DNA from 3 places in the Pseudoalteromonas sp. S1650 genome. Region 1 is predicted to be linked to each of the others. Evidence: predicted binding sites of a transcription regulator. Region 1 holds the regulator's gene; each other region holds the start of a gene.
What was found. Region 1 encodes MetJ, which represses methionine synthesis genes. Its sites were predicted from a motif close to TAGACGTCTAGACGTCTA; they were not measured.
Positions count from the first base shown of each region.

Region 2: the regulator MetJ is predicted to act here: its motif matches at 1,752-1,769, upstream of CWB80_RS11985 (methylenetetrahydrofolate reductase).
Region 3: the regulator MetJ is predicted to act here: its motif matches at 1,308-1,325, upstream of CWB80_RS06965 (homoserine O-succinyltransferase).

Region 1 covers NZ_PNDF01000023.1:282,555-285,773, reverse strand. Annotated here, with positions in the region: gene CWB80_RS09035 (malic enzyme-like NAD(P)-binding protein) at 1-954, shown strand, start outside; gene metJ (met regulon transcriptional regulator MetJ) at 1,055-1,375, opposite strand; gene metB (cystathionine gamma-synthase) at 1,600-2,859, shown strand; gene metL (bifunctional aspartate kinase/homoserine dehydrogenase II) at 2,864-3,219, shown strand, end outside.
Region 2 covers NZ_PNDF01000034.1:58,316-61,534, forward strand. Annotated here, with positions in the region: gene CWB80_RS11980 (sensor domain-containing diguanylate cyclase) at 1-753, shown strand, start outside; gene CWB80_RS11985 (methylenetetrahydrofolate reductase) at 750-1,706, opposite strand; gene CWB80_RS11990 (M16 family metallopeptidase) at 1,954-3,219, shown strand, end outside.
Region 3 covers NZ_PNDF01000021.1:65,837-69,055, forward strand. Annotated here, with positions in the region: gene ettA (energy-dependent translational throttle protein EttA) at 1-1,143, opposite strand, end outside; gene CWB80_RS06965 (homoserine O-succinyltransferase) at 1,390-2,337, shown strand; gene CWB80_RS06970 (homocysteine S-methyltransferase family protein) at 2,327-3,219, shown strand, end outside.

The DNA of each region.
Region 1 (3,219 bases):
TTCAAACGTTTTGCTGGCCTTGACTCAATTGATATTGAAGTTAAACACCGCACAACAGAAGATTTCATTAATACGGTTGCTAACATCGCTGATACGTTTGGTGGTATCAACCTAGAAGATATTAAAGCGCCAGAATGTTTTGAAATCGAAAAAGCGCTTATCGAGCGCTGTGATATTCCCGTTTTCCACGATGACCAACATGGTACCGCTATTGTTACAGCTGCTGGTATGCTTAACGCCCTTGAAGTGCAAGGCAAAGATATCGAAGATGCTATCATCGTATGTTTAGGTGCTGGTGCTGCTGCTGTTGCTTGTATGGAGCTTTTAATTAAGTGTGGTGCACTGCGTGAACACATTTATATGCTTGACCGTAAAGGTGTGATCCATACACGTCGTGATGACTTAAACGAGTATAAGCAATTATTTGCTAACAATACCGATAAGCGTACATTACAAGATGTTATTGCTGATGCTGATGTATTCGTTGGTGTATCAGGTCCTAACCTGTTAACTGCAGACGATCTTAAGCTGATGGCAGACAAGCCAGTTGTGTTTGCATGTTCAAACCCAGATCCTGAGATTGCTCCAGAAGTTGCACACAGCGCGCGTAACGATTTAATTATGGCAACGGGTCGTTCAGATTTCCCTAACCAAGTAAATAACGTGCTTTGTTTCCCATTCATTTTCCGTGGCGCGTTAGATGTTCGTGCAACGGCAATTAATGATGAAATGAAAATTGCTGCAGTTCATGCTATTCGTGGCATCGCGAAAGAGCCTGTACCAAGTGAAGTATTAAAAGCGGCTGGCGTTGAGTCACTTGAGTTTGGTGCCGAGTACATCATTCCTAAGCCTATGGATCCGCGTTTATTACCACGTATTGCACGTGCTGTTGCTGAAGCGGCAGTAGAGTCGGGTGTGGCGCAAATCGATATGCCAGAAGATTACATGCGTTAAACTTAATTAGCCTTAGGTATAACGCTCAATAAAAAAACTCAGCCTAGGCTGAGTTTTTTTATATCTGCGATTATCGGCGGTGATCCGATGGCCGAAATACTTATTCTGAATCAAGCACTGGGATATCTAATCCCATTTCTTGCATAATTCTTTTAACTTCTTCAGGTACCTTTTCAGGGTTGTCTTTACGTAGGTCGTCATCATTTGGTAATGGTTGACCTGTAAAAGCATGTAAGAAAGCTTCACACAATAACTCACTGTTCGTCGCATGACGCAGGTTATTGATCTGGCGGCGTGTACGCTCGTCAGTTAATACTTTTAATACGTTAAGTGGGATTGATACGGTAATCTTTTTTACTTGTTCTGATTTTTTACCGTGTTCTGCATATGGGTGAATGTATTCACCGTTCCATTTAGCCATAAGTTGTTTCGTTGCCTCGGTTGTCAGTGATTTACGCCTTATTCACAGCGCAAGATGCGGAAATTCTATCTCTTTAAAAAAGATAGTCAAATACTAGTTATTTAGCCATCTAGTGGTGTAAATGTATAAACTTCTATGTGTAAGCGATAAATGCTTTGACTTCTCATATTTGATCATCTAACCTTTTAGACGTCTAAACATCCAATTAAAGAATAGGTGATGAAATGAGCGAAAAAAATAAAGCGACGATTGCTGTTCGTCACGGCATAGAAGCCGATAAACATCATGGTGCGGTTGTGCCTCCTTTATACTTATCAACCACCTATTCGTTTGCTGATTTTGATACTAAGCGCCAGTATGACTATGGTCGCAGCGGTAATCCAAATCGCGATATCTTAGCTGAAACCTTAGCTGAACTTGAAGGTGGTGCTAAAGGTATTATCACTGCAACAGGTATGTCTGCTGTGCATTTAGCCACTCAGCTATTAAACAGTGACGACACGTTAGTGATCCCACATGACTGTTATGGCGGTAGTTATCGTTTATTCACCTCGCTTGAAAAGCGTGGCCTGTTAAAACTAAAAGTTTTGGATTTAACTAAATCTGAAAATCTCCAAGAAATTTTAGCGATTAAACCTAAGTTGATTTGGATTGAAACGCCAAGTAACCCAATCTTGCGTTTAACAGATATTAAAGCAATCACTAGTATTGCTAAGCAGTGTGGTGCTTTGGTTGCGGCTGATAACACCTTCTTATCACCTGCATTACAAAACCCAATTGAGTTTGGTGTTGATATTGTTGTGCACTCAACCACTAAATACATCAATGGTCACTCTGATGTAGTGGGCGGTGCAGTGATTGCTGCAACGCAAGAGCTAGGCGACGAGCTTGCTTGGTGGGCGAATAATATCGGTATTACTGGTGCACCATTTGACAGCTACTTAACGCTTCGTGGTTTACGTACTTTAAATGTACGCCTAAAGCAGCACCAAGAAAATGCCTTTGCCATTGCTGAGTATTTAGAAAGCTCTCCTTATGTGAGCCAAGTTTATTACCCTGGCCTTGCTTCTCACCCACAACATGAGCTTGCTAAAGCACAGCAACGCGGTTTTGGTGGCATGGTGAGCTTTGATATTAAAGGCGACATCAACGATGCTGCTGCGTTTTTAACAAGCCTTAAAGACTTTAGCCTTGCTGAGTCGTTAGGTGGGGTAGAAAGTTTGATTTGTCACCCTGCAACAATGACCCACGCAGGCATGGAGCCTAAAGCGCGTCTTGAAGCTGGTGTGGGCGATACCTTGATCCGTATTTCTGTAGGCATTGAAGACGTAAAAGATCTCATTGCTGATTTAGACCGTGTTTTCAATTTAGTTAAGCCAGGTCAAGGACTGCAAGTTACAAAAGCTGAAGCTAAGCAAGCACAGCAAGATACACAACAAAACGCGTCATTTAAGTTAACGCCAGCACATACGGCATTGTGGTAGAAAAATGGTAAATATTGTTCATAAATTTGGTGGCTCAAGCTTAAGCTCGGCAGATCGTTATCATGCGGTAGCGAACATCGTTCTTGCTAATACTGAGCAGGGCGATTGCGTCGTTGTGTCGGCATCGGGTAAAACAACCGATACCCTGGTAAAGCTTTGGCAAAGTTACCAGCAGCAAGATAGCCAAGCTGTTAGCGATATTCTATTGCTTATTGATAACAATCAACGTGCGCTTATTGAGCAGCTACTTATAGTGCAGAATAAACAACAGGCGTTGGCACAGTTAAAAGATGAACTTGCTGCATTAAATGAATTAATTAGTCAGCAGCAGTTACTTGAAGCCCCTTTACTTGCTCATGG
Region 2 (3,219 bases), on a different contig from region 1:
TTTTGCAAAAAGGTATTAAAAGATATGGCTCCTTTATACATTCCACAAGTTAGTCTAGATAATCAATGGGATGATTGTCCACTTACTGTCGATGGCGTTGAATCCTATTTAGGTGTGCCTATAACTTGGCCGAGCGGGGAACCGTTTGGTACTTTTTGTGTAATGGATTTTAAGAAAACTGATTATCAGCATAGTCTTTTAGAACTCATCGAACAGCTTAGGGATATGGTGGAAGATGATTTAGCTCTACTTGATAATTTCACCCAAATGCGTGAAATTGCGATGCTAGACCCCCTCACAAATATTTATAATCGCCGCGCACTGAATTTACTTTGCCAACATAAATTAAATCTTGCCGCCCGGTTGGGCTTTAATATCTGTTGTTTGTTTATCGATATAGATAACTTTAAACCACTCAATGATAAGCATGGTCACGAAGTAGGAGATAAAGCACTGATATGTCTGGCTGATACATTGAAGCAATATCTACGAGAGGCTGATATTATTGGCCGCTTAGGAGGAGATGAATTTATTGCGGTTCTGCAAGTGAAAAGTAACGACTGTATCGAAGCGATTAGCTACAAACTTAATGAAGCGTTTAAAGAAAACCTTAAACATATGGCAATACCTGAACTTAATTTGAGTATAGGCTCAGGTATTGTAGCTCAACCTAAAGAAACATTTGCTGAGTTATTAAAGCGGGCTGATGAAGATATGTATGAGAAAAAACAAGCCTCTAAACTTGCCCGCTAAGCTATTTGCTTTTCAGCTAGGTTTAATTCCATGGTTGCTTTAAGTAAACGATAAAGGTTAATTGACGCATCAATTTCTTCTTTACGGTTAGTTAAGCTCTCAATATTTAAACCTAGCGGTACATCTAAATGCGCACAGCTTTGTAAAATTAAATCGAGATTCTCACGGCAGATACGCACTGATTCACTCAATGTATTTGCAGAATCTAACATGCGGTACTTAGTTGCTTCTGGTACTGAAATACCTAGCCACTCCATAAACTCTAAGGTTTTTTCACCACCACATGGGGTAAACGTTAGAATAATGCGTTTTGGTGCTGTGCCTTGTGCTTTACAGCTACGTGCATAGCTGGTGATCAAATCAATCGTCGCTTGCGCATTGTAAACGGCTTGCGAGATGAAAAACTTACAACCTTGTGCTGTTTTTTCAACTAAGCGCTCATGTTCATTGCGTTTGCTAGCGTGACGTTCGGCAATGGTAACGCCACCTAAAAACACATCACTGCTTTGCTTTGCAAGCGTTTTATATGCATCAGGAAGGCTTAGTTTGATATCGCCATGAGATGATGGACTACCCACTAACACTAAGTTTTTTAATTCGAAGTCGTTACGTGTTTCGTTTAGCCATTCGGTAAACTCAGCTTCACCTCGTTGCGCTACGCTTTTGTATGTGATCACATCTAGTTGTGACAAGCTGCGCAGTAATTGACTGTATTCACGTGGATCCACTGTTTCTTTAAATGGGAAAGGACGAGGCTTTGCAATGCGGCTACTTTCATCTTGAATGTCGTAAATAATCACACCATCGTATTCAATTTCGTGTAAACGACCAAGTAGCTTTTGGGCAATGGTTTCAAGCTGTGCTTTATCAGTCCCTGACTTTGGAGGTGTGGTACCGATCAGGTAGACGCCTTGGTTGGTGTCTTCAATTTTCTCTTGTAATGATAAAGCCATAATCCTCATTCCAGCTCGTGCTAATGTTTATGACAAATAATATAGCAGCCATTTAGACGTCTAGATAGATTTTTTTCATGAAAGTTTTTCAATGACTATGAATTTTACTCAAGTTTAAAGCTGAGCGTTTCGCAAAATTGACACACCTGTTTACATAAATTATTGCGCTGACCCTCATATTTTCTGGCGCTTTGATGCATAATCAAGCAGCAATGATTATGAGAAAAATAACTAACAAGGGAACATTATGAAATTTAGATTATTAGCAACCAGTGTTGCTGTAACACTGGCGCTGAGTGGCTGCGCAAGTAACTCACAGTCAACTATGGTTAAAGAAGTCGAAATTGAGCAGCGAGTCAGCCAAGATGATAACCGTGTATTTAGCCAAGATTACCTATTAGAAGAGCTTGAAAACGGCCTTCGCGTGATGGTCGTTAAAACGGATTACCCAGATGTTGTGTCACTGCAAATTCCGGTATCGGTTGGTTCACGTAATGAAGTTGAAGCAGGTAAAACCGGTTTTGCACACTTCTTTGAGCATATGATGTTTAAAGGCTCTGAAAAATTCCCGCAAGATGTGTATTCAGATATTTTAAAGAACTCGGGTGTTGATAATCGCGCGTATACGACCAACGATTACACGAACTATCACTTAAACTTCTCAAAAGAGCACTTAGATAAAGTACTTGAAATCGAAGCTGATATTTTCCAAAACCTGACATACAGCGAAGAGCAGTTCCGCACCGAAGCGCTGACTGTAAAAGGTGAGTATTTAAAGAATAATGCTAGCCCAATTCGTAAGTTACTTTCTGCAGTTCGTAACGAAGCATTCGAAAAGCATACGTATAAGCACACTACAATGGGCTTTTTCGAAGACATTGAAGCAATGCCTGATCAAATGGCGTACGGTAAAGAGTTTTTCGCTAAATTTTATAAACCAGAATATGTATCTTTAGTCATTGTTGGTGATGTTGATCCACAAGAAACCATGGCGATGGTGAAAAAGCATTGGGGTAACTGGAAAAAAGGCGATTACCAAGCAGACATTCCTGTTGAGCCAAAGCAAAAAACAGCAAAATATGTACATGAGAAAAATGATGGTTTACCAGGCCACTGGTTGCTTGTGTCATACAAAGGCACGGCATGGGATCCTACTCAAAAGGACCGTGCCGCTCTTGATTTGATCTCACAGCTTTATTTCTCTAATAATTCGGCACTTTATCAAGAACTTGTTGTTGATAAACAAATTGCCAGCCAAATGTTTACCTATAACCCAGATACTAAAGATCCAGGTTTATTACATGTTTTTGTAAAAGTAGAGAACGAAGCGGACCTTGCTAAAGCCCGTGATGCGATTAACCGTACCTATGCACAAGCGCGTACTGAGTTAGTAGATGCGCAAAAGTTAGCTGATTTAAAATCAAACCTAAAATATAGCTTTATTAATGGTCTTGATTCATCGCAGTCAATCGCTTCAACACTTGCAAGCTACATGCACTTTGAGCGCGACCCA
Region 3 (3,219 bases), on a different contig from region 1:
ACCGCTATCTGGCGTTTCTTCACCACTTAGCATTTTGAATAGCGTTGATTTACCCGCACCATTGGCACCGATAATACCTACGATAGCGCCTTTCGGCATTGCAAAGTTTAAGTCATCGATTAATACACGTTCGCCAAAGCTCTTCTTCAGGCCTTTCACTTCGATAACTTGATCACCTAAGCGTGGACCCGGTGGAATGAATAGTTCATTCGTTTCGTTACGCTTTTGGTAATCGTTTTGCTGAAGCTCAGAGAACTGTGCCATACGTGCTTTAGACTTAGCTTGACGGCCTTTCGGGTTTGAACGAACCCATTCAAGTTCTTGCGCGATTGATTTTTGACGTGCTTTTTCAGATTTCTGTTCTTGTTGTAAACGTAAATCTTTCTGCTCAAGCCACGATGAGTAGTTACCTTCCCAAGGAATACCTTCACCACGGTCAAGCTCTAAAATCCAACCTGCTACGTTATCTAAGAAGTAACGGTCGTGGGTTACAGCAACCACGGTACCTTCGTAGTCGTGTAAGAAGCGCTCTAACCAAGCAACTGACTCAGCGTCTAAGTGGTTGGTCGGTTCGTCAAGAATAAGCATATCTGGTTTTTCAAGTAGTAAACGGCAGATCGCAACACGGCGACGCTCACCACCCGAAAGGTGTTCAATTTTTGCATCCCAAGGTGGTAGGCGTAATGCATCAGCTGCACGCTCTAACACGTTGTCGATATTGTGACCATCGTGCGCTTGGATGATAGCTTCAAGTTCGCCTTGCTCTTTAGCAAGCGCATCGAAGTCAGCACCGTCCATTGCATACTCGTTGTATACTTCATCAAGGCGGTTTAGTGCATTTTTAACTTCGCTTACTGCTTCTTCAACTGTTTCGCGAACTGTTTTGCTTTCGTCTAGCACAGGCTCTTGCGGTAAGTAACCGATTTTAGTGCCTGGTTGAGGGCGAGCTTCACCTTCAAAGTCTTGGTCAACACCAGCCATAATGCGAAGTAATGTTGATTTACCTGCACCGTTTAGACCTAGCACACCAATTTTTGCGCCTGGGAAAAAGTGTAAAGAAATATCTTTTAAGATAGTGCGCTTAGGTGGCACAACCTTAGAAACTCGACTCATCGAGAATATAAACTTATCTGGTAACACCATGAAAGGAGCCTTCAATTTATAAGAAAAATTAACAGCAAGTATTGTATACCCAAACTACCTCAAAATACAGAATTCAGCGTTTATGATAGGCTTATCATCAAGGTGTTATTTACTCAAAGAGTCATACATTTTAATTAATGACCACTCAGAAATACTACTTCATTTGGACATCTAAACATCTAGAGGTTGAAATTTCTAACTATCCGTTCATAATTAGCAGTCAGATAACTATGCTCGGAGCCAGCTATGCCCATTACAGTAAAAGATGAATTGCCAGCCATTGCAAAATTACGCCAAGAAAACGTGTTTGTAATGCCAAAAAGTCGCGCGAAAACGCAAGAGATACGCCCAATGCGTTTGGCCATCTTAAACTTAATGCCAAACAAGGTTGAAACCGAAGTGCAGTTTATTCGCTTGTTAGCTAATTCACCGCTACAAGTTAATGTTGAGCTGTTGCGCTTAGATACTCACCGCACCAGTAGTCACTCTGAGCAGCACATGGATACGTTTTATCGCTATTTTTCAGAAGTGAAAGATAATAACTACGATGCCATGATCATAACAGGCGCGCCGCTTGCTCATTTAGAGTATGACGAAGTTGCTTACTGGGACGAGCTAAAAGTTATTTTAGATTGGGCTGAGCAACATGTTACGTCTACGCTGTTTTCGTGTTGGGCGGCCCATGCGGGGCTTTATCATCACTATGGCCTTAAACGTGATCTGAAACCAAACAAATTAAGCGGTGTTTTCACCCATAAAAGCTATTTTGACCACGCAGCGCTAACGCGTGGCTTTGATGATACCTTTTTAGTGCCACATTCTCGTTATGGTCATATTGATATCGATAAGATCACTGCCTGCGAAGAGCTGGTAGTATTAGCCGGATCAGATCGAGTAGGTGCCTACTTAATTAAAAATAAATCAGGCAGCCAAGTGTATATTACTGGCCATCCAGAGTACGATGCTCATACCTTAAAAGGGGAGTATTTACGCGACCAAGAAAAATCAGCGGATGCGCCTAAGCCAGAAAACTACTTCCCTGACGATAACCCAGACAACGAACCGTCGAAAACGTGGCAAAGCCATGCCTTTTTATTGTTTTCGAATTGGTTAAACTATTATGTGTACCAAACTACACCGTATGATATTAACTTAGTTAGCCAAGATGTAAGGACTAACAACTATGCCGAGTAATGCAGTGAATAAACGCGAACAATTAAACGAGGCGCTAAAACAGCGAATTTTAATCCTCGATGGCGCGATGGGCACCATGATCCAAGAATATAAATTAGAAGAACAGGATTATCGCGGTGAGCGCTTTAAAGATTGGCATGTACTTATTAAAGGCAATAACGATTTATTAAGCCTAACTCAGCCAAAAATCATTGCTGATATTCACCGTGCTTACTTAGAAGCCGGTGCCGATATCATCGAAACGAATACCTTTAATGCCACGACTATTTCGATGGAAGATTACGACATGGCGAGCCTTAGCCGCGAAATCAACTTCGAGTCAGCGAAGCTTGCACGCAGCGTGTGTGATGAACTTGAAGCAAACGATCCTAGCAAACCGCGTTATGTAGCCGGTGTACTTGGGCCAACGTCAAAAACCTGTTCTATTTCACCAGATGTAAATGACCCAGGTTATCGTAATATCAACTTTGATAAGCTGGTGGCGGCGTACGTTGAGTCAACACTGGCACTGATGGAAGGTGGTGCTGATCTTATTTTAATAGAAACCATCTTTGATACCCTTAATGCAAAAGCGGCTTCGTTCGCTGTAGAAGAAGCATTCGAGCAAGCTGGTCGTAGTTTACCTGTGATGATCTCAGGCACCATTACCGATGCCTCTGGCCGTACTTTATCAGGGCAAACAACAGAAGCATTTTATAACTCAATCCGTCATATCAAACCGCTATCAATCGGCCTTAACTGCGCCCTTGGCCCTGACTTACTGCGCCAGTATGTTGAAGAGTTATCGCGCGTTTGTGAAACCTTTACCTCGGTGCATCCCAATGCAGGTTTACCGAACGAGTTTGGCGAATATGATTTAGAAGCTCCTGAAATGGCGAAAGA